4 regions of the Nonomuraea sp. NPDC047529 genome follow, and region 4 is predicted to be linked to each of the others. Evidence: predicted binding sites of a transcription regulator. Region 4 holds the regulator's gene; each other region holds the start of a gene.
The links. Region 4 encodes HrcA, which represses chaperone genes, less so after heat shock. Its sites were predicted from a motif close to TTGGCACTCTCNNNNNGAGAGTGCCAA; they were not measured.
Positions count from the first base shown of each region.

Region 1: a site for HrcA is predicted at 1,774-1,800, ahead of groL (chaperonin GroEL). Genes of this name have one in related genera too.
Region 2: a site for HrcA is predicted at 2,814-2,840, ahead of ABZ815_RS21765 (DNA starvation/stationary phase protection protein). Genes of this name have one in related genera too.
Region 3: a site for HrcA is predicted at 1,855-1,881, ahead of groES (co-chaperone GroES). Genes of this name have one in related genera too.

Region 1 covers NZ_JBEYTJ010000005.1:308,798-313,598, reverse strand. Annotated here, with positions in the region: gene thrC (threonine synthase) at 1-821, shown strand, start outside; gene ABZ815_RS11655 (MoaD/ThiS family protein) at 847-1,122, shown strand; gene ABZ815_RS11650 (cold-shock protein) at 1,366-1,566, shown strand; gene groL (chaperonin GroEL) at 1,911-3,539, shown strand; gene ABZ815_RS11640 (hypothetical protein) at 3,692-4,117, shown strand; gene ABZ815_RS11635 (YbhB/YbcL family Raf kinase inhibitor-like protein) at 4,285-4,801, opposite strand, start outside.
Region 2 covers NZ_JBEYTJ010000013.1:1,148-5,948, forward strand. Annotated here, with positions in the region: gene ABZ815_RS21755 (helix-turn-helix domain-containing GNAT family N-acetyltransferase) at 1-829, shown strand, start outside; gene ABZ815_RS21760 (alkaline phosphatase PhoX) at 974-1,996, opposite strand; gene ABZ815_RS21765 (DNA starvation/stationary phase protection protein) at 2,266-2,733, opposite strand; gene ABZ815_RS21770 (helix-turn-helix domain-containing protein) at 2,851-3,495, shown strand; gene ABZ815_RS21775 (VIT domain-containing protein) at 3,492-4,801, shown strand, end outside.
Region 3 covers NZ_JBEYTJ010000031.1:68,316-73,116, forward strand. Annotated here, with positions in the region: gene groL (chaperonin GroEL) at 1-1,384, opposite strand, end outside; gene groES (co-chaperone GroES) at 1,454-1,768, opposite strand; gene ABZ815_RS37005 (NAD-dependent epimerase/dehydratase family protein) at 1,940-2,794, opposite strand; gene ABZ815_RS37010 (MarR family transcriptional regulator) at 2,899-3,393, shown strand; gene ABZ815_RS37015 (methyltransferase domain-containing protein) at 3,436-4,617, shown strand.
Region 4 covers NZ_JBEYTJ010000002.1:294,314-299,114, forward strand. Annotated here, with positions in the region: gene ABZ815_RS04975 (hypothetical protein) at 1-315, shown strand, start outside; gene ABZ815_RS04980 (16S rRNA (uracil(1498)-N(3))-methyltransferase) at 325-1,050, opposite strand; gene dnaJ (molecular chaperone DnaJ) at 1,060-2,202, opposite strand; gene hrcA (heat-inducible transcriptional repressor HrcA) at 2,214-3,227, opposite strand; gene ABZ815_RS04995 (hypothetical protein) at 3,384-4,145, shown strand; gene ABZ815_RS05000 (DUF3097 domain-containing protein) at 4,163-4,801, shown strand, end outside.

The DNA.
Region 1 (4,801 bases), on a different contig from region 4:
TCGCCGGCGCGGTCACCGCCGCCGCCGCGCGGGCCGGCCTCGACGCGTGCGTGTTCATCCCGGCCGACCTCGAAGCGGCCAAGATCGCCATGGCCCGGGTGTTCGGCGGCCGGCTGGTCGGGATCGAGGGCACCTACGACGAGGTCAACCGGTTCTGTTCCGAGCTGATCGGCGACCCGCTGGGCGAGAGGTGGGGGTTCGTCAACGTCAACCTGCGGCCGTACTACGCCGAGGGGTCCAAGACGCTCGCGTACGAGATCGCCGAGCAGCTCGGCTGGCGGCTGCCGGAGCAGATCGTCATCCCCATCGCCTCGGGCTCCCAGCTCACGAAGATCGACAAGGGGTTCAAGGAGCTGATCGCGCTCGGGCTGGTCGAGGACACGCCGTACAAGGTGTTCGGGGCGCAGGCGGCCGGGTGCTCGCCGGTCTCGACGGCGTACAAGGCGGGGCACGACGTGGTCCAGCCGGTCAAGCCGGACACGATCGCCAAGTCGCTGGCCATCGGCAACCCCGCCGACGGGCCGTACGTGCTGGACATCGCCCGGCGTACCGGCGGGGGCGTCGAGGACGTCACCGACCCGGAGATCGTCGCCGCGATCAAGCTCCTGGCCTCCACCGAGGGCATCTTCGCCGAGACCGCGGGCGGCGTCACGGTGGGCGTGCTGAAGAAGCTCGTCGAGACGGGCAGGCTCGACCCCGAGGCCGAGACCGTGGTCCTGAACACCGGCGACGGCCTCAAGACGCTCGACGCGATCAGCGACGACGCGCGGCCCACCGCCGTGATCCGGCCCTCTCTCGACGCGTTCCGCGCGACTGTCTGACAATCCAGGAAAGGCAACAAAAACCATGAACGTTTCTGTGCGGATTCCCACCATCCTGCGCACTTACACCGGGGGTAACGCCGAAGTGAGTGGCGAAGGGGCGACTCTTCGTGACGTTCTCGCCAAGCTCGACTCCGACTACCCGGGGATCGGCGCGAGAATTCTGGATGAATCGGGCAAGATTCGTCGTTTTGTCAACGTTTACGTTGGCGAAGAGGATGTCCGTTTCGTCGAAGGCTTGGACACTCCCGCCCCCGAAGGCACGCAGATCTCCATCATCCCCGCCGTCGCGGGCGGCTGACCGCCGGACCCCCCGACTCTTGAAGGCGCCCCTTGTGGGCGCCTTCTTGTTTTAGAACCCAATTCAACTCGAACGACTCAGCCTTCGATGAAATTAGCGGTTTGTCGATTGACTCTGTTGCCAAACCCCGTGCCACAGGTATGGTCGAGGGCGATCGTATGGCTGATTTTCCCAAAAGTCAGGCGATTACAGGTCTCGCGGAGGAATGGGCGAGATCTGCGAGCCCAGTAAGAGGAGTCGGAAGTGGCGCAGGGCACCGTCAAGTGGTTCAACGCGGACAAGGGCTACGGCTTCATCGCGGTAGACGGTGGTAAGGATGTATTCGTCCATTACTCAGCGATCATGATGGACGGGTACCGATCTCTCGAACAGGGTCAGCGCGTCGAGTTCGAGATCACGCAGGGCCAGAAGGGGCCGCAGGCGGAGTCCGTCCGCGCGGTCTGACCCACCGTCGCCGGTGTGAACCGGGCGGCACGCGCGGCAGCGCAGTCCGCGTGAGCCCGCCACTGTTTCCTCCGTCGGCTTCGCACGGCGGGCCGCACCTCCTGGGGCGGCTCGCCGTACGAACCGGTGTGCCCGATGACCTGCCCCATGACCTGGGGCAGGGGGCCCGTGGCTTGCACTCGGCAGGGTAGAGTGCTAAACAGTTCGTTGGCACTCTGTATGGCAGAGTGCCAACAACCCGGATCGAGACGATGGGGTCTGCCGAACGGAGATGCAGACCCATGCCGTCGCGGGCGTCGGCTCGGTCCAGCACACGCCACCCTGCATCTGGGAGGTCTAGCCTTATGGCAGCCAAGATGATCGCGTTTGACGAGGACGCCCGGCGCGGTCTCGAGCGCGGTATGAACCAGCTCGCCGACGCCGTCAAGGTGACCCTTGGTCCCAAGGGGCGCAACGTCGTGCTGGAGAAGAAGTGGGGCGCTCCCACGATCACCAACGACGGCGTCTCCATCGCCAAGGAGATCGAGCTCGAGGACCCGTGGGAGAAGATCGGCGCCGAGCTGGTCAAGGAAGTCGCCAAGAAGACTGACGACGTCGCCGGCGACGGCACCACCACGGCCACCGTGCTCGCCCAGGCGCTGGTGCGCGAAGGTCTGCGCAACGTCGCCGCCGGCGCCAACCCGATGGCCCTGAAGAAGGGCATCGAGGCCGCCGTCGAGCGCGTCAGCGAGGAGCTCTCCAAGCTGGCCAAGGACGTGGAGACCAAGGAGCAGATCGCCTCCACCGCCTCCATCTCCGCCGCCGACCCCGAGATCGGCTCGCTCATCGCCGAGGCGATGGACAAGGTCGGCAAGGAAGGCGTCATCACCGTCGAGGAGAGCAACACCTTCGGTCTCGAGCTCGAGCTCACCGAGGGCATGCGCTTCGACAAGGGCATGACGTCGATGTACTTCGTGACCGACTCCGACCGTATGGAGGCCGTGCTCGAAGACCCGTACATCCTGATCGTCAACAGCAAGGTCTCGGCCAACAAGGACCTGCTGCCGCTGCTCGACAAGGTCGTGCAGTCCGGCAAGCCGCTGCTGATCATCGCCGAGGATGTCGACGGCGAGGCTCTGGCGACCCTGGTGGTCAACAAGATCCGCGGCCTTTTCCGCTCCGTGGCCGTCAAGGCCCCGGGCTTCGGCGACCGCCGCAAGGCCATGCTGGGCGACATCGCGATCCTGACCGGTGGTCAGGTCATCGCCGAGGAGGTCGGCCTCAAGCTGGAGACCGCCACCCTCGACCTGCTCGGCCGCGCCCGCAAGGTCGTGGTGACCAAGGACGAGACCACCATCGTCGACGGCGCCGGTGACGCCGAGGCGATCTCCGGCCGGGTCAACGAGATCCGCGCCGAGATCGAGCGCACCGACTCCGACTACGACCGTGAGAAGCTGCAGGAGCGCCTGGCCAAGCTGGCCGGTGGCGTGGCGGTCATCAAGGCCGGCGCGGCGACCGAGGTCGAGCTCAAGGAGCGCAAGCACCGCATCGAGGACGCCGTGCGCAACGCCAAGGCGGCCGTCGAGGAGGGCATCGTCCCCGGCGGTGGCGTGGCGCTGCTGCAGGCCGGCGCCAAGGCGTTCGACAAGCTCGAGCTCAACGGCGACGAGGCCACCGGCGCGGCGATCGTGAAGAAGGCTCTGGAGGAGCCGCTCAAGCAGATCGCGGTCAACGCCGGTCTCGAGGGTGGCGTCGTCGTGGAGAAGGTGCGCAACCTGACCCCGGGCGAGGGCCTCAACGCCGCTTCCGGCGAGTACGTCAACATGTTCGAGTCCGGGATCATCGACCCGGCCAAGGTGACGCGCTCCGCGCTGCAGAACGCCGCCTCCATCGCGGCGCTCTTCCTGACCACCGAGGCCGTCATCGCGGAGAAGCCCGAGAAGACCCCTGCTGCTCCGGCCGGCATGCCCGGCGGCGGCGACATGGACTTCTAGGCTTCGCCTGGTCGCTGACGCATCAGAAGGCGGTTCGGATCTCCAAGGATCCGGCCGCCTTTTGTTGTGTCCAGTGCGGTCACGTTTAGTAGTTATTGACTACGGAAAGTAACGACACGAAGTGACATTCACCGCACAAAAGGAGTAGTTACATGAATTCCCGCACCGCGCGCGTTCTCGGGCTTGGCGCCGTCATGCTGGCCGCCGCTGCCGCCATGACCATGCCGGCCGAGGCCGACGACCACGGTTACCTGGACGAGTCGCTGGAGTACGTGGACGTACCCTACTGCGCGGGCTACCTGGAGCTGTACGACCGCGACTACTGCGCCTCGCCGTCGAGGTGGACGTCGTCGGACCAGCGCGAGGACCTGTCGGACGCCTTCGAGGACGAGTCGTCCGACGATCGCGCGGACGTGTCGGAAGAGAGCGAGGACGCCTCGGCGAACGAGGGCGCCGACGAGGGTTCCGACGAGGGTTCCGACGAGGGCGAGGACATGTCGGCGGACGAGCGTGAGGACACCTCGACCGACGCTCCCGGGGACATCACGTTCGCGGACGGCACCGTGCAGGACGACTGAACCCGTCTGGGTGACGCGGGGGCGTACGAGACCCGACGCGGCACCACGGCGAAGGCGCTCCGTACGCGAACGGGGCGCCTTCGCCGCGGTGTTGTGCCGAACTCGGCCCCCGAACCCGGGCCCAGAACTCGGACGCTGAACCCGGACGCTGAACCCGGACGCTGAACTCAGATGCCGAAGTGCGCGATGACGTGACCGCGGGCCAGCGTGTTGGCGGTGATGTTGAAGCCGACCACGGCCGGGCTCGCGTCGCTGCCGACGCCCAGCTTGTCGACCCCGAGCGCGTGCACCGTGAAGACGTAGCGGTGGGGGTCGCCGGGCGGGGGAGCGGCGCCGCCGTAGTCTTTGGTGCCGTAGTCGTTGCGGGCGTGGACCGCGCCGGCGGGCAGGCCCTTGAAGTCGGGGCCGGTGCCCGCGCCTCTGGGGAGCTCGGCGGTGTCGCCGGGAAGGTCGAACAGCACCCAGTGCCAGAAGCCGCTGCCGGTGGGGGCGTCGGGGTCGTGGCAGGTGACGGCGTAGCCGCGGGTGCCCTCCGGGGCGCCGGACCAGCGCAGCTGCGGCGAGACGTTCCCGCCGGTCATCCCCCAGTCGTTGAAGACGTGGAGGTCGTTCAGCCGCTCGCCGTCCTGGATGTCGTCGCTCTCCACCACGAGCGCGGGGACGGAGGGCAGGTGTTCATGCGGA
Region 2 (4,801 bases), on a different contig from region 4:
CGACTCGCCCTACTCGCTGACGGAAGTCCGGGTGCTGTTCGAGCTGGCGCACGCCGAGAGCATGGAGACCGGCGAGCTGCGCGGCCTGCTCGACCTCGACGCGGGCTACCTGAGCCGGATCCTGGCCCGGTTCGAGGGCGACGGCCTGGTGTCGCGCGAGCGGTCGGCCGCCGACGCCCGCAAGCAGCTCGTACGGCTGACCGAGGCCGGCGCCGCGACCTTCGCCGGGCTCGACCGCCGGTCGGCCGAGGAGATCGAGCGCCTGCTCGGCGGCCTGCCCGAGGAGGACCAGGCGCTGCTGGTCGGCGGCATGGCGACGATCAGGCGGCTGCTCGGCGAGCCCTCCGAGCGCTCGTACGTGATCAGGCCCCCGCGGACGGGCGACCTGGGCTGGGTCGCCTACCGGCACGGCGCCCTCTACAGCGAGGAGTACGGCTGGGGCACCGAGTTCGAGCAGCTCGTGGCCAGGATCGTGGGCGCCTACGACCCCGCCCGCGACGCCGGCTGGATCGCCGAGGTCGACGGCGAGCGCGCCGGATGCGTGTTCTGCGTGCACCAGGACGACACGACGGCCAAGCTGCGCATGTTGCTGGTCGAGCCGTCGGCGCGGGGGCTCGGGATCGGCCGGCGCCTGGTGGCCGAGTGCCTGCGCCACGCCAGGGCGCGCGGCTACCGGCGGATCACGTTGTGGACCCGCGACTGCCTGGTGAGCGCGCGGCGCATCTACCAGGCGGCCGGGTTCGAGCTGGAGTCGGCCGAACGGGGCGTGGAGAACGGCGCCGAGGTCACCGAGGAGATGTGGTCGCTCGACCTCGGGGCCACCGGTTGAGCGGCCCGGCACACCGACGACCGGAAGGAGTTCTGGGCGGCGGGGGTCGCCCCGGACGTCCCGCTGGAGGCGCTGGTGGGGCAGCTCGTGGCCGAGTTGAAGCTGATGCCGGTCCGCTGCCCGGCCTGGGCCGAGGACGTCCGGTCAGGGGCGGAAGGGGCCGCCGACCTCGAAGGTGTGGCCCTCGGTGCGGCCGCGCCTGGCCGAGAAGTAGAGCCGGTCGCCCCTCGGCGAGAACGCCAGCCCGGTGAGCTCGGCCCCGTCGTGCCCGGTGAGCCGCAGGAACGGCGTGACGGCCCGGTCGGGGGCGATGACGTCGATCTCCGTCGTCTCCCTGGCCACGTAGAGGTCGCCCGAGGGCGCGGCCGTGATCGCGCGCACGCCCTCGCACAGCCGGTCGAGCGTGGAGGTCTGCGCGTCGTAGGCCCACAGGCCGGTGTCGCCCTTGGTGGTGAAGTAGCAGACGCCGCCCGCGTAGTGGCAGCCGTCGCCGCCGTCGAAGTGGCGGGCGTCCTCGACCTGGTGGCGGGCCGCGGTGAGCAGCGCGGCCGGGGACGGCACCGGCCGCCATCCGCCCGACGCGCACAGCACCTCCAGCGTGCCCTCGGTCAGGTCGCCCCAGTCGCCGGGCCGGAACCGGTAGAAGCAGCCGTCCTGCTCGTCCTCGGTCATGTAGACGACGCGCCGCTCGGGGTCGCAGGCGGCGGCCTCGTGCCTGAAGCGGCCCATGGCCAGGCGGGGACGGGCGGCGCGGGCGCCGTAGGGGTCGCACTCGAAGACGCGGCCGCGGTCGCCGAGCTCGCACGACAGCCAGGTGTGCCACGGCGTGGCGCCGCCCGCGCAGTTGAGGTCGGTGCCGGACAGGATGCGGTAGGCGTCGGCGACCGTGCCGTCGGCCTGGAAGCGCACCGCGGAGGCGCCGCCGAGCAGGGGCAGCTCGGAGTTGGACACGTAGATCCAGCCGGCGCCGTCGGGGAAACAGGCGCCGCCGTCGGGCGCCGCGTGCCAGGTGAGCCCGGCCACCTTGTCACCGGAGCGGGCCACGACCCGGCCGGTGAAGCCCGGCGGCAGCGCGAGCCCGTCGGCGGACGCCGGCGTGAGCGGCCCGTACGGGCTGATGCCGCCCTGCAAGAGCGGGCCCGTGCGGAGGAGAGTCTTGTGGGACATCGTGGGGCCTCCCTCTAGGTGCCACGCTAGTCGACCGCATCGACATGAATGGCAAGGACTCGCGACATCAAACTCTGTGCAAACCCCGCGCTCCGTCGCGGCGGGAGATCGTCGGCGGTCCCTGGACGATGCGTGACAGTCCGTACCCACTGCGCGGAAGATCGCCCACTTCCCCACCCGGACACACAAACGCCCGGACGCACGAAGGCCCGGACGCGCGAAGGCCCGGGCTCGTGCCCGGGCCTTTCGGTTGCGCGGTCGGCCTGCGGTCAGCGCTGGGCCTGGAACATCCAGTGCTGCTTGTCGATGTCCTGCGTCACGGCGATGAGCAGGTCCTGGCTGACGGGGTCGGCCTCGTCGGTGGCGCGGATGCGCTCGTACATGCGCTTGCTGATGCCGTCGAGGATGTCGGTGACGGTCGCCACGACCTTGCCGTCCTCCAGCCAGCCGCGCTCGGGCTGCTGGAGCTGGGTGGACTTGGCGACGGTCGCCGATCGTCCGTCGGGGTTCACGCCGAGGGCGACGGCGCGTTCGGCGATGGTGTCCATATGGGTACGGGCCAGGTCGGTCAGCTCGTCAAGCTGGAGGTGAATCGGGCGGAAATGGGGGCCGACGAGGTTCCAGTGCGCCTGCTTGGCGATCAGCGACAGATCGATCAGATCGACAAGGGCGCCCTGCAGGGCTTCGGCGACAGTGTTCTTGGCGTCACCCGAGAGCGGACCGGTGATCGTAGCCATGTCGTATTTCCTCCCCTTCAGTAGTGCTTTTCCCCTTTTACAACGTCATTCGGGGCTCGATTCTTCCGATCTTTCCGTCATTGACAGTGCAATAGTGACAGTGTCATTGTGGACGGTATGAGCGACACCTGGACCATCGGCGAGCTGGCCGAGCACGCGGCGCACGCGCTGCGCGCCGGCGCGCAGCCGGTCAACGGCCGGGTCCGCGATGTGCCCGGGGAGCGCCTGATCAGGTGGTACACCACCATCGGCCTCGTGGACCCGCCCCTGACCCGGCGCGGCAGGATCGCCCGTTACGGCCGGCGGCACCTGCTGCAACTGGTGGCCGTCAAGCGCATGCAGGCCGCGGGGCACTCGATCGCGGAGATCCAGACGGCCCTGGCCGGGGCGACGAACACGACGCTGGCGACGGCCGCCGGCCTGACCGACGCGCCGCCCCCGGGCCCGGCGGTCCGGCGTCCCCCACCGGGCGGCCCGGACGGCGGCGGCGACGCGGGACGGGGCCGGTTCTGGGCCGATCGGCCGAGCCGTCCCGCCCCGGCCGCCGTCCAAGAACCGGGGGGCCCCGAAGCCGCGCCGCGACCGGCGGCCGGGGACACGGGCGGGCACGCCGCCGGAGGCGCGGTCGCGGGGATCGCGCTCGGCGACGGCGTGCGGATCGTGTGGGACGGGGGGCGGCCTCCGTCCGAGGAGGACGTCCAGGCGGTGCTGGCGGCGGCGGGACCGCTGCTCGCGGTGCTCGTAGAGAGGAGACTGCTGTGAAGATCACTTCGCTGGAGCCCGCACGGTGCCTGCCGGTGCCGGACGCCGGGTTCGGCGCGCTGCTGACCGAACGCGGCAACCTGCCGCTGGAGAGCGTGGACGTCCACGCCGACATCGCCGGGCTCATCGCCGGGGTCGAGGTCGAGCAGGGGTTCCGCAACCCGTTCGACGTCACGCTGGAGGCGACCTACGTCTTCCCGCTGCCCGACCGGGCGGCGGTGACGGGGTTCAGGATGGAGGCCGACGACCGGGTCGTGGAGGGCGTGCTGAAAGAGCGCGGCCAGGCCAGGGCCGACTACGACCAGGCGTTGCGCGAGGGCAGGCGGGCGGCCATCGCCGAGGAGGACCGGCCCGACGTGTTCACGATCAGGGTGGGCAACATCCTGCCCGGCGAACGCGTCTCGGTCAGGCTGAGCATGAGCCAGCCCCTCCCCTACGAGGACGGCGCGGCGACGTTCCGCTTCCCGCTCGTCGTGGCCCCGCGGTACGTCCCGGGCACCCCGCTCGACGGCGATCCGGCGGGGTCCGGGGGCGCGCCGGACACCGACGCCGTGCCCGACGCGTCCAGGATCACGCCGCCGGTGCTGCTGCCCGGCTTCCCCAGCCCGGTGCGCCTCTCGCTCACCGCCCGCGTCGACGCCTCCGGCCTCGACCTGCGGGAGCTGGCCTCCAGCCTGCACGTGGTCGAGGAGGAGAACCACACCGTACGGCTGCGTCCGGGCGAGCGGCTCGACCGCGACTTCGTGCTGCGCCTGTCGTTCGAGGCGTCCACGTCGCTGCAGTTCGACGGCCGGGGGACGTTCGCGCTCACCGTCGTCCCGCCCGCGCTCCAGGCCGCCCGCGCGCCGCGGGACGTGGTGCTGCTGCTCGACCGTTCGGGCAGCATGGGCGGCTGGAAGATGGTCGCGGCGCGGCGGGCGGCGGCGCGCATCGTCGACACGCTGACCGCGCACGACCGCTTCGACGTGCTGACGTTCGACTCGGTGGTCGAGGCGGCGTTCGAGGGGCTGGTGGAGGCGTCCGACCGCAACCGGTACCGGGCGGTCGAGCACCTCGCGCGGGTCGACGCGCGCGGCGGCACCGAACTGCTCGAACCGCTGCGCCGCGCCATCGCGCTGCTCGGCGCGCCCGGCGACAGGGAGCGGGTGCTGGTGCTGGTCACCGACGGCCAGGTGGGCAACGAGGACCAGATCCTGGAACAGACCGGCGGCGCGCTGTCGGCGATGCGGGTGCACACGGTCGGGATCGACCGGGCGGTGAACGCCGGGTTCCTCGGCAGGCTCGCCGGGCTGGGCGCGGGCCGGTG
Region 3 (4,801 bases), on a different contig from region 4:
CCACGTAGCCCTCAAGGCCGGCGTTCTCGGCGATCCAGCGGGCCGGCTCGACCAGCGCGCGGCGCACGACGCCGACACCGGTGGCCTCGTCGCCCGTCAGGCCGAGGTCGTCGAGCTCCTTGCCCACGTGGATGAGGGCGGAGCCACCGCCGGAGACGATGCCCTCCTCGATCGCGGCGCGGGTCGCGGAGATCGCGTCCTCGAGACGGTGCTTCTTCTCCTTCAGCTCCACCTCGGTGGCGGCGCCGACGCGCAGCACGCACACACCGCCGGCGAGCTTGGCCAGGCGCTCCTGCAGCTTCTCGCGGTCCCAGTCGGAGTCGGACTGCTCGATGGCAATCTTGATCTCCTTGACGCGGTCCTCGATCGCCTGCTGGTCACCGGCGCCGTCGACGATGGTCGTGGCGTCCTTGGTGACGACGACGCGGCGGGCCGTGCCGAGCACCTCGAGGCCGACGTGCTCGAGCTTGAGGCCGACCTCCTCGCTGACGACCTGGCCGCCGGTGAGGATGGCCATGTCCTGGAGCATCGCCTTGCGGCGGTCACCGAAGCCCGGGGCCTTGACGGCCACGGAGGTGAAGGTGCCGCGGATCTTGTTGGTGACCAGGACGGCCAGGGCCTCGCCCTCGACGTCCTCGGCGACCACGAGCAGCGGCTTCTTGGTCTGGGCGACCTTCTCCAGCAGCGGCAGGAAGTCGGCGATGGAGGAGATCTTGCCCTGGGTGAGCAGGATGTACGCGTCCTCCAGGACGGACTCCATGCGCTCGGGGTCGGTCACCATGTAGGCCGACAGGTAGCCCTTGTCGAACTGCATGCCCTCGGTGAACTCGAGCTCCATGCCCATGGCGTTGGACTCTTCGACGGTGAGGACACCGTCCTTGCCCACCTTGTCGAACGCCTCGGCGATCAGCTCGCCGATCTTGGCGTCCTGGGCGGAGATGGTGGCGACGTTGGCGATCTCCTTCTTGTCGCCCACCTCGCGAGCGCTGGCCAGCAGCCGGTCGCTGATCTCCTTGGCGGCCTTGTCGATGCCACGCTTGAGCGACAGCGGCGAGGCGCCGGCGGCCACGTTGCGCAGGCCCTCGCGGACCATGGCCTGGGCCAGCACGGTGGCGGTGGTGGTGCCGTCGCCCGCGATGTCGTTGGTCTTGGTGGCTACTTCCTTGGCGAGCTGGGCGCCGAGGTTCTCGTAGCGCTCCTCCAGCTCGATCTCACGAGCGATGGTCACACCGTCGTTCGTGATCGTCGGCGCACCGAACTTCTTGTCGATGACGACGTTACGGCCACGCGGGCCGAGGGTTACCTTCACGGCGTCCGCGAGGGCGTTGACACCGCGCTCAAGCGCGCGGCGGGCGTCCTCGTCGAACTGCAGGATCTTCGCCATGCTGAAAGTCCTCTCCTGGCGTCGAAAGCCCCGGGCCCTCAAGAGCGCCCGGGGCTCGACACAACCGGCCTACTTCTCGATGATCGCGAGAACGTCGCGGGCGGAGAGCACGAGGTACTCCTCGCCGCCGTACTTGACCTCGGTGCCGCCGTACTTGCTGTAGAGGACGACGTCGCCCTCGGAGACGTCGAGCGGAATGCGCTTGTCGCCGTCCTCATCCCAGTTGCCGGGGCCCACCGCGAGGACCTTGCCCTCCTGCGGCTTCTCCTTGGCGGTGTCCGGGATGACCAGACCGGAAGCGGTGGTCTGCTCTGCCTCAAGCGGCTGAACCACAATGCGGTCGCCGAGCGGCTTAACGGGAACCTTGGTGGCGGTCGTCACGATCGGACCTCCCCTTCAGATTTGAATGATCTAGAAGAGGCGACCAGCGGGGCCTGCCGTCGCGGGTGTCAGACCTGCCTCGTCGCACGTTGGCACTCTCAAGGTGAGAGTGCCAACAGGAAACATATGCAAGAGGGCCTTGACAGTCAACACGAACGCGTCTGCTCAGAGCGATCAGACGTAGGAGCCCTCCACCAGATCGGCGACGACACCGGGCCGGGAGGGGTTCCAGCCGAGCTCGGCGCGCGTGCGTGTCGCGCTGACGCGCTGGCCGAGCGCCAGGGCCTCGGCGAAGCCTTCCCCCAGCACCTGGGCCGCCTCGGCCACCGGCCAGGGCTCGGCCTGCGGCTTGACGCCCGCGGACCGGGCCGCCGCCTCGGCCACGTCGGCGACGGACACGGCCTCCTCGCTGATGCCGTGGTAGACGCGGGCGCCGCCCCTCTCCAGGACGACGACGACGAGGTCGGCCAGGTCGTCGACGTGCACGAACGTCCAGGTGTGCGGCTCGCCGCCGGCGGTGACGTACACGCCGGCGCCGCGCTCGGCGGCCTGCGCGCGCATCAGGGCGGGGATGCCCCCGCCGCGCCCGTGGACGACGGCGGGCCGGACCACCGAGCCACCGCCGTCGGTGACCAGCCGCTCGATCTCGTGCCGGTACGCCACGAGCGGAATCGGGTCGGCCGGGCTGTCCTCGTGCCCCTCGGCGGTGGCTCCCAGCACCCACACGCCGCTGGTGAAGACGACCTTCCGGCCCGACGCGACGAGCACGCCGATCGAGGCGAGGTCGGCCTCCTTGTCGCCGCCGAGCTGGGCGGCGACCACGATCGCGTCGATGTCCGGGGTGATCGCGGCGGCCAGCGCGGCGGTGTCGGCCAGGTCCCCGTAGCGCTCGTCCGCCACGCCCGGCACCCGCCTGGACCCGTCGGCGGCGGGCCGCACCAGGACGGCCACCTCGTGCCCCTGATCGGCCAGCCGCTCGACCACAGCGCCGCCGATGTAACCTGTCGCGCCCAGCACCAGCACCTTCATGATGAACCTACCTCGAACATTTCCATGTTGAACATTTCGACGTCGTGGACACTACCGCACGACCCTGAACATTTCAACGTCGAAGCTTTGGTAGGGTGATCCCCGTGGATGACGCGGTCGACGCGATACTCGGACAGTGGGCACGGACACGGCCCGACGTCGACGTGTCCCCGATGGGCGTGATCGGCCGGGTCTCACGGGCCTCGCGCCTGCTGGAGCGCGGCGTGAAGGACTTCCTCGCCGAGCACGGCCTGGAGGCGTGGGAGTTCGACATGCTGGCCACGCTGCTGCGCAGCGGCGCCGACGCCATGTGCATGAAGGACCTGTCCTCCTCCGCCATGGTCAGCCCCGGCGCGCTCACCAACCGGATGGACCACCTGGTCCGGCGCGGCCTCGTCCACCGCTGGCCCGCGCCGCACAACCGCCGCATGACGCTGGTCGCCCTCACCGACGAGGGCAGGAGGGTCGCCGACGAGATGCTCGTCCTGCACGCCGCCAACGAGGAGCGGCTGCTCGCCGGGCTGTCGGAGGAGGAGCGCGGAGCCCTGGCCGGGCTGCTGCGCACGCTCCTGGTGTCCCTGGGCGACACCACCCTGTGAGCCGTCCCGAGTTGTGAGCGATCCCGAGAGCGGAGTGCGTACATGGATCTCGACGCCTTCGGCGAACTGCTGACCCCGCACGGGCAGCGGGCGCTCGCCGAGGCCGCCGAGCTGACCGGGACTGATCCGGTGGCGGCGGCGACCAGGCTGCGCCGCACCTACGACGCGGCGCTCACCTCCGCCGCGCTCACGCAGGCGGCGCTGCGCGAGCGCGCCAGGGCGAAGTTCGGCGCGGACGCCGCGGTCATGTACTTCACCCCGCACGGCCTGGAACAGTCCACCCGCCGGGAGGTCGCCGACCACCGCGCCCGCCGTATGGGCGGCGCCCGGGTGATCGACGCCTGCTGCGGGATCGGCGGCGACCTCCTGGCGCTCGCCCGCGCCGGCTGCGAGGTCGACGCCGTCGACCTCGACCCGCTGACCGTCGCCGTGGCCACGGCCAACGCCGACGCGCTCGGGCTGGCCGACCGGGTGCGGGTGCGCGCGGGCGACGCGGCGCGGGTCCGGCCCGAGGAGTACGACGCACTGTTCGCCGACCCGGCCCGCCGCAGCGGCAAGGGCCGGACGTTCGACCCGATGGCCTACTCGCCGCCCTGGCCGGTCGTGCTCGACATGGTCGCGCGGGCCCCGCGGGCCTGCCTGAAGGTCGCCCCCGGCATCCCGTACGAGTTCATCCCCGACGGCGCCGAGGCCGAATGGGTCTCCTGGAAGGGCGAGGTCAAGGAGGCCACCCTCTGGACCGGCCCAGAGAACGGTCCGGCCGACGGCACCGACCTCGCCCGCCGCGCCACCCTCCTCCCCGGCGGGCACACCCTGACCGCCACCGGCGTGCAGGCCCCCGTCGGCCCCATGGGCCGCTACGTCTACGAGCCCGACGGCGCCGCGATCCGGGCCCACCTCGTGGGCGAGGTGGCCGAAATGATCGACGGACGCCTGGCCGACCCCATGATCGCCTACATCACCGCCGACGAGCCGAGACACACCCCCTGGGCCGCCGGATACGAGGTGGACGAGGTCATGCCGTTCTCGCTGAAAAAGCTCCGCGCGGCCCTGCGCGAACGCCGGATCGGCAATGTCACCATCAAGAAACGCGCGTCGGCGGTCGACATCGAACGCCTGCGAACCGATCTCCGACTTTCCGGCGAGAACTCGGTGGTCATTATCCTGACCCGCATTCTCGATAAGCCTTCGGTTATCATCTGCAACCCCATCTCACCTGCCTGAACAAACCAAAGCGGTCATTCTTCCGCTAAATACGATCTTTCACTGTGGCCCTGCCGGACCTTGATCGAAAGGCTAAGGTGGGCGGGCGGGAGTTCTCCCCCTTATGCGGTAACCCGCGTACTCGCCTTTTCATCTGCAAACCGGACCTATCCCACCGCTGCGCGGCAGACCGTCGGCGAGCGAA
Region 4 (4,801 bases):
GTCGTGGTCGTGCCGCCGAGCCACAGCGAGACCCATAGGCCCTCGGAGACGGCCAGGTCGACCCGGCAGCCCTCGCCGTCGCCGACACCGTCCTCGACGCCCTGCCCGACCGGCGACCCCGCGGGCGACCCGACCGGCGAGCAGGACTGCCCCGAGGTCACGCCGACGCCCACACCGACCTCGCCGGAGTCGCCGGAGTCGATCGGCACGCCGACGACGTGCACCGCCGACGAGTGCCCGCCGGACGACCTGCCGACGGCCGCCCCGAGCGACCTGAGCAGCCCGCTCGTGGGCGTGCCGCACACCACTCCCTGAGCCGCGGGCCTACCAGCGCCCGGTACGCGCGAGCAGCACGGCCGCCGCCGCCACCCCCGCCGTGGAGGTGCGCAGCACGGTGGGCCCGAGCAGCACGGGCACCGCCTTGGCCGCGACGAACCTGCGCAGTTCCTCCTCCGAGACCCCGCCCTCGGGCCCCACGACCACCACGATGTCGCCGCCGGGCGGCAGCGCCACCTGCGACAGCGGCTCTACGGCCTCCTCGTGCAGCACGAGCCCCAGCGCCGCGTCGGCCAGCAGCCCTTCGACCTGCGCGGTGGAGGCCTGCTCGGCCACCTCGGGCAGGTGGAACCGGCGCGCCTGCTTGCCCGCCTCGCGGGCCGTGGAACGCCACCGGCCCAGCGCCTTGGCGACCTTGTCGCCCTTCCACTGCGTGATGCTGCGCGAGGCGGCCCAGGGCACGATCACGTCGACCCCCACCTCGGTCATCATCTCGACGGCCAGCTCGCCTCTGTCGCCCTTGGGCAGCCCCTGGACGACGACCAGCCGCCGCGCGGGCGGCTCGACGGTGTAGCGGGCGAGCACGTCGAGCGCGAGCGCGTCCTTGAACACCTCGCGCACCACGCACTCGGCGACGTCGCCCGCGCCGTTGGTCAGGTCGACCCGCTCACCGGCGCGCAGACGCCGCACGGAGGCCGCGTGCCGCCCCTCAGGGCCGTCGAGCGTCAGCTCGGAGCCGTTGAGGTCCTCGGCGAGGAACACGGGGACGGTCACGGGTGATCGTCACCTGCCGTTGAAGGCGTCACGCAGGCGGGAGAAAAAACCCTGCTGCCCCGGGGCGAACTTCCCCGGCGGCCGCTCCTCGCCGCGCAGCCTGGACAGCTCGCGCAGCAGGTCCTCCTGCGGCTGGTCGAGCCGCATCGGGGTCTCGACGTTGACGTGGATGAGCAGGTCGCCCCTGCCGGACTCGTTGAGCCGCTGCACGCCGCGCCCGTACATGGTGATGACCTGGCCGGACTGGGTGCCGGGGCGCACGTCGATCTCCTCGGAGCCGTCGAGCGTCTCCACGGCGAGGATCGTGCCGAGCGCGGCGGCCGTCATCGGGATCTGGACCGTGCAGTGGAGGTCGTCGCCGCGCCGCTCGAAGATCTCGTGGGGGCGCTCGACGATCTCCAGGAAGAGGTCTCCGGGCGGGCCGCCGCCGGGGCCGACCTCGCCCTCGCCGGCGAGCTGGATGTGAGTGCCGTCCTCGACGCCCGCGGGGATGCGGACCTTGATCGTGCGGCGGGTGCGCACCCGGCCGTCGCCCGAGCACTCCTGGCAGGGGTGGCGGATGATGCTGCCGAAACCGCCGCACTGGGGGCACGGCCGCGAGGTCATGACCTGGCCCAGGAACGAGCGGGTGACCTGGGAGATCTCGCCGCGCCCGTTGCACATGTCACAGGCGTCGGGGTGGGTGCCGGGGGCGGCGCCGGCGCCGTGGCACACCTCGCACAGCACGGCGGTGTCCACGACCAGCTCGCGGGTGGTGCCGAACGCGGTCTCGCGCAGGTCGAGCTCGACCCGGATGGTGGCGTTGCGGCCCCTCCTGGCGCGCGAGCGCGGCCCGCGGGTGCCGCCAGCGGTGCCGAAGAAGGCGTCCATGATGTCACTGAAGGGGAAACCCGCCCCGAAGCCGCCGGCGCCCGCGCCCGCACCCGCGCCGCCGCCGAAGGGGTCGCCGCCCAGGTCGTACATCTGGCGCTTGTTCGGGTCGGACAGCACCTCGTAGGCCTGCGTGATCTCCTTGAACCGCTCCTGGGTCTCAGGATCGGGGTTCACGTCGGGGTGCAGCTCGCGGGCGAGGCGGCGGTATGCCTTCTTGATCTCGTCCTGACTGGCGTCACGGCGCACCCCGAGGGTGGCGTAGTAGTCGCTGTTTGCCACTTATCGACCTCTTAAGATGCAGCCAGGATCTGGCTGACGTAGCGTGCCACCGCGCGTACGGCGCCCATCGTCACGGGGTAGTCCATCCTCGTGGGACCCAGCACGCCGAGCCGGGCCAGTTGGTTGTCGCCAGAACCGTATCCGGTTGCGACGATGGACGTGCCGCGAAGGTAGGGGTTTTCCGAGCCGATGCGCACGGTGAGCGCGGACGGGGTGTCTGTGGATGTCTCGCCGAGCAACCGCATGAGCACGACCTGCTCCTCCAGCGCCTCCAGCACGTCGCGCAGGCCGGTGGCGAAGTCGGCGCCCGCGAGATTGGCCGCGCCGGCGAACACGATCTTCTCGTCGTGGCGTTCGACGAGGGTTTCGAGCAGCACCGACAGGATCGTGGCCACGGCGGGCCGGTCCTCGGCGGGGAGCCGCTCGGGCAGGTCGGCGACCAGCTCGGGGACGTTGCTCAGCCCGCAGCCGTCGAGGCAGGAGTTGAGCACCGCGCGCAGGTGGGCGATGCGGTCGTCCTCCACCACCTCGGGCAGCTCGATCACGCGCTGCTCCACGCGCCCGGTGTTGGTGATCAGCACGAGCATGACCCGCCGGTCGTTGAGCGGGACCAGCTCGACGTGCCTGACCGTGGAACGGGTCAGCGTCGGGTACTGCACGACCGCGACCTGCCTGGTGAGCTGCGCGAGCAGCCGCACGGTGCGGAAGACCACGTCGTCGAGGTCGACCGCGCCGGCGAGGAAGGTCTCGATCGCCCGCCGCTCGGCCCCCGACAGGGGTTTGACCTGCGACAGCCGGTCGACGAACAGGCGGTAGCCCTTGTCCGTCGGCACGCGGCCCGCGCTGGTGTGCGGCTGGGTGATGTAGCCGTCCTCCTCCAGAGCGGCCATGTCGTTCCTGACCGTTGCCGGGGAGACCTTCAGGTTGTGGCGCTCGGCCAGCGCCTTTGAGCCCACCGGTTCGTTGGTGGACACGTAGTCTTCGACAATGGCGCGGAGCACCGCCAGCTTCCGATCGTCGAGCACGTGCTCACCTCCTGCCTGTGCCTTACAGGGAAACGACAGGTCTAGCACTCCGTGTTCCCGAGTGCCAAGTGTACGGCTCTCGCCCACAAGGTGCGATAACACCGGGTCCCATCCTGTTGCTAGCGACTTACAAGCGACAGGCCTCACACTTGCCGCATGACCGACAATTCCCAGCCCCCGCAGTACGGACCGCCCCAGGGGCAGGGTCCCTACTACGGTCAGCAGCCCCAGTACGCCCAGCCCCAGCCCCCGCAGTACGGCCAGCCCCCCTACCAGCAGCAGCAGCCCCAGTTCGGCCCCCCGCCCCAGTACGGCCAGTACAACCAGTACGGCCAGCAGCCCCAGTTCCCGGCCAGGATCGACGGCAAGGCGATCAAGCCACGCCTGTGGTGGATCGCGGTCGTGTGGGCCGTGGCCGTGGTGCTGGGCGTCGTCGGCGTGGTCGTGTTCGCCGGCGGCGTGCTGAGCAGCGTGACCGACATGGCCCCGACGACCACGTTCGCGTCGGGCGAAAGCGTGAAGGTGGCGATCGACCCCGCCCAGCGCCCGGCCGTGTACATCGCCACCGACACGCGGGTCAACTACCAGTGCGAGATCTCCGGCGGCCCGGCCCAGGCCAGGCTCGTCAAGGTCTCCGGCACCCAGACGCTCACCGCCGGCGGGAAGACCTGGCAGGAGATCCTCGCCGTCAACGCCCCCGCCAAGGGCGACTACCAGCTGACCTGCGCCACGCAGGAGGAGTCGTCGGCCCGCTTCGGCGTGGGCCGTGACGTGCTCTCGGCCGCGGGCGGCGTGTTCGGCGGCGTGGCCGCGCTGTTCCTGATCCCCGGCGCCGGCCTGCTCATCGGCATCATCGGCACGATCGTCATCCTCGTACGGCGCAGCGGCGCGCGTAAGCGCCTTGCGGTCAGCGGGTGATTTGCTACGGTCCCCGTGTGTACGAGGGTGATGTGCTGGCGGGCAATTGGCGGCGGCCGGGCAAGGGCAAGATCCCGAAGGTGCCGGCCGAACTCGACCTGGTCGTGGAGGACGCCGACAGCGGCTTCTGCGGCGCCGTGGTGGCCTGCGACAAGGAGGCCGTCACCCTTGAGGACCGGTTCGGCAAGCGCCGCCTGTTCCCGCTGGCGCCGGCCGCCTTCCTCCTGGAGGGCAGGCCCGTGACGCTGGTGCGCCCGGTGGCCGCGGCCCCGGCCGGGCCCAGGCGCAGCGCGTCCGGGTCCATCGCCGTGGAGGGGCTGCGGGCCCGGGTCGCCAAGGAGAGCCGGATCTACGTCGAGGGCGTGCACGACGCCGCGCTCGTGGAGAAGATCTGGGGCCACGACCTGCGCGTCGAAGGGGTCGTGGTGGAGTACCTGGAGGGCGTGGACGACCTGCCCGCCATCGTGGCCGAGTTCGCCCCCGAGCCGGGCCGCAGGCTGGGCGTGCTGGTCGACCACCTGGTGCCGGGGTCGAAGGAGAGCCGGATCGCGGCCCGGGTCACCTCGCCGCACGTGCTCGTCGTAGGCCATCCGTTCATCGACATCTGGCAGGCGGTCAAGCCGTCCGTGTTGCGCATCCCCGGCTGGCCCGACGTG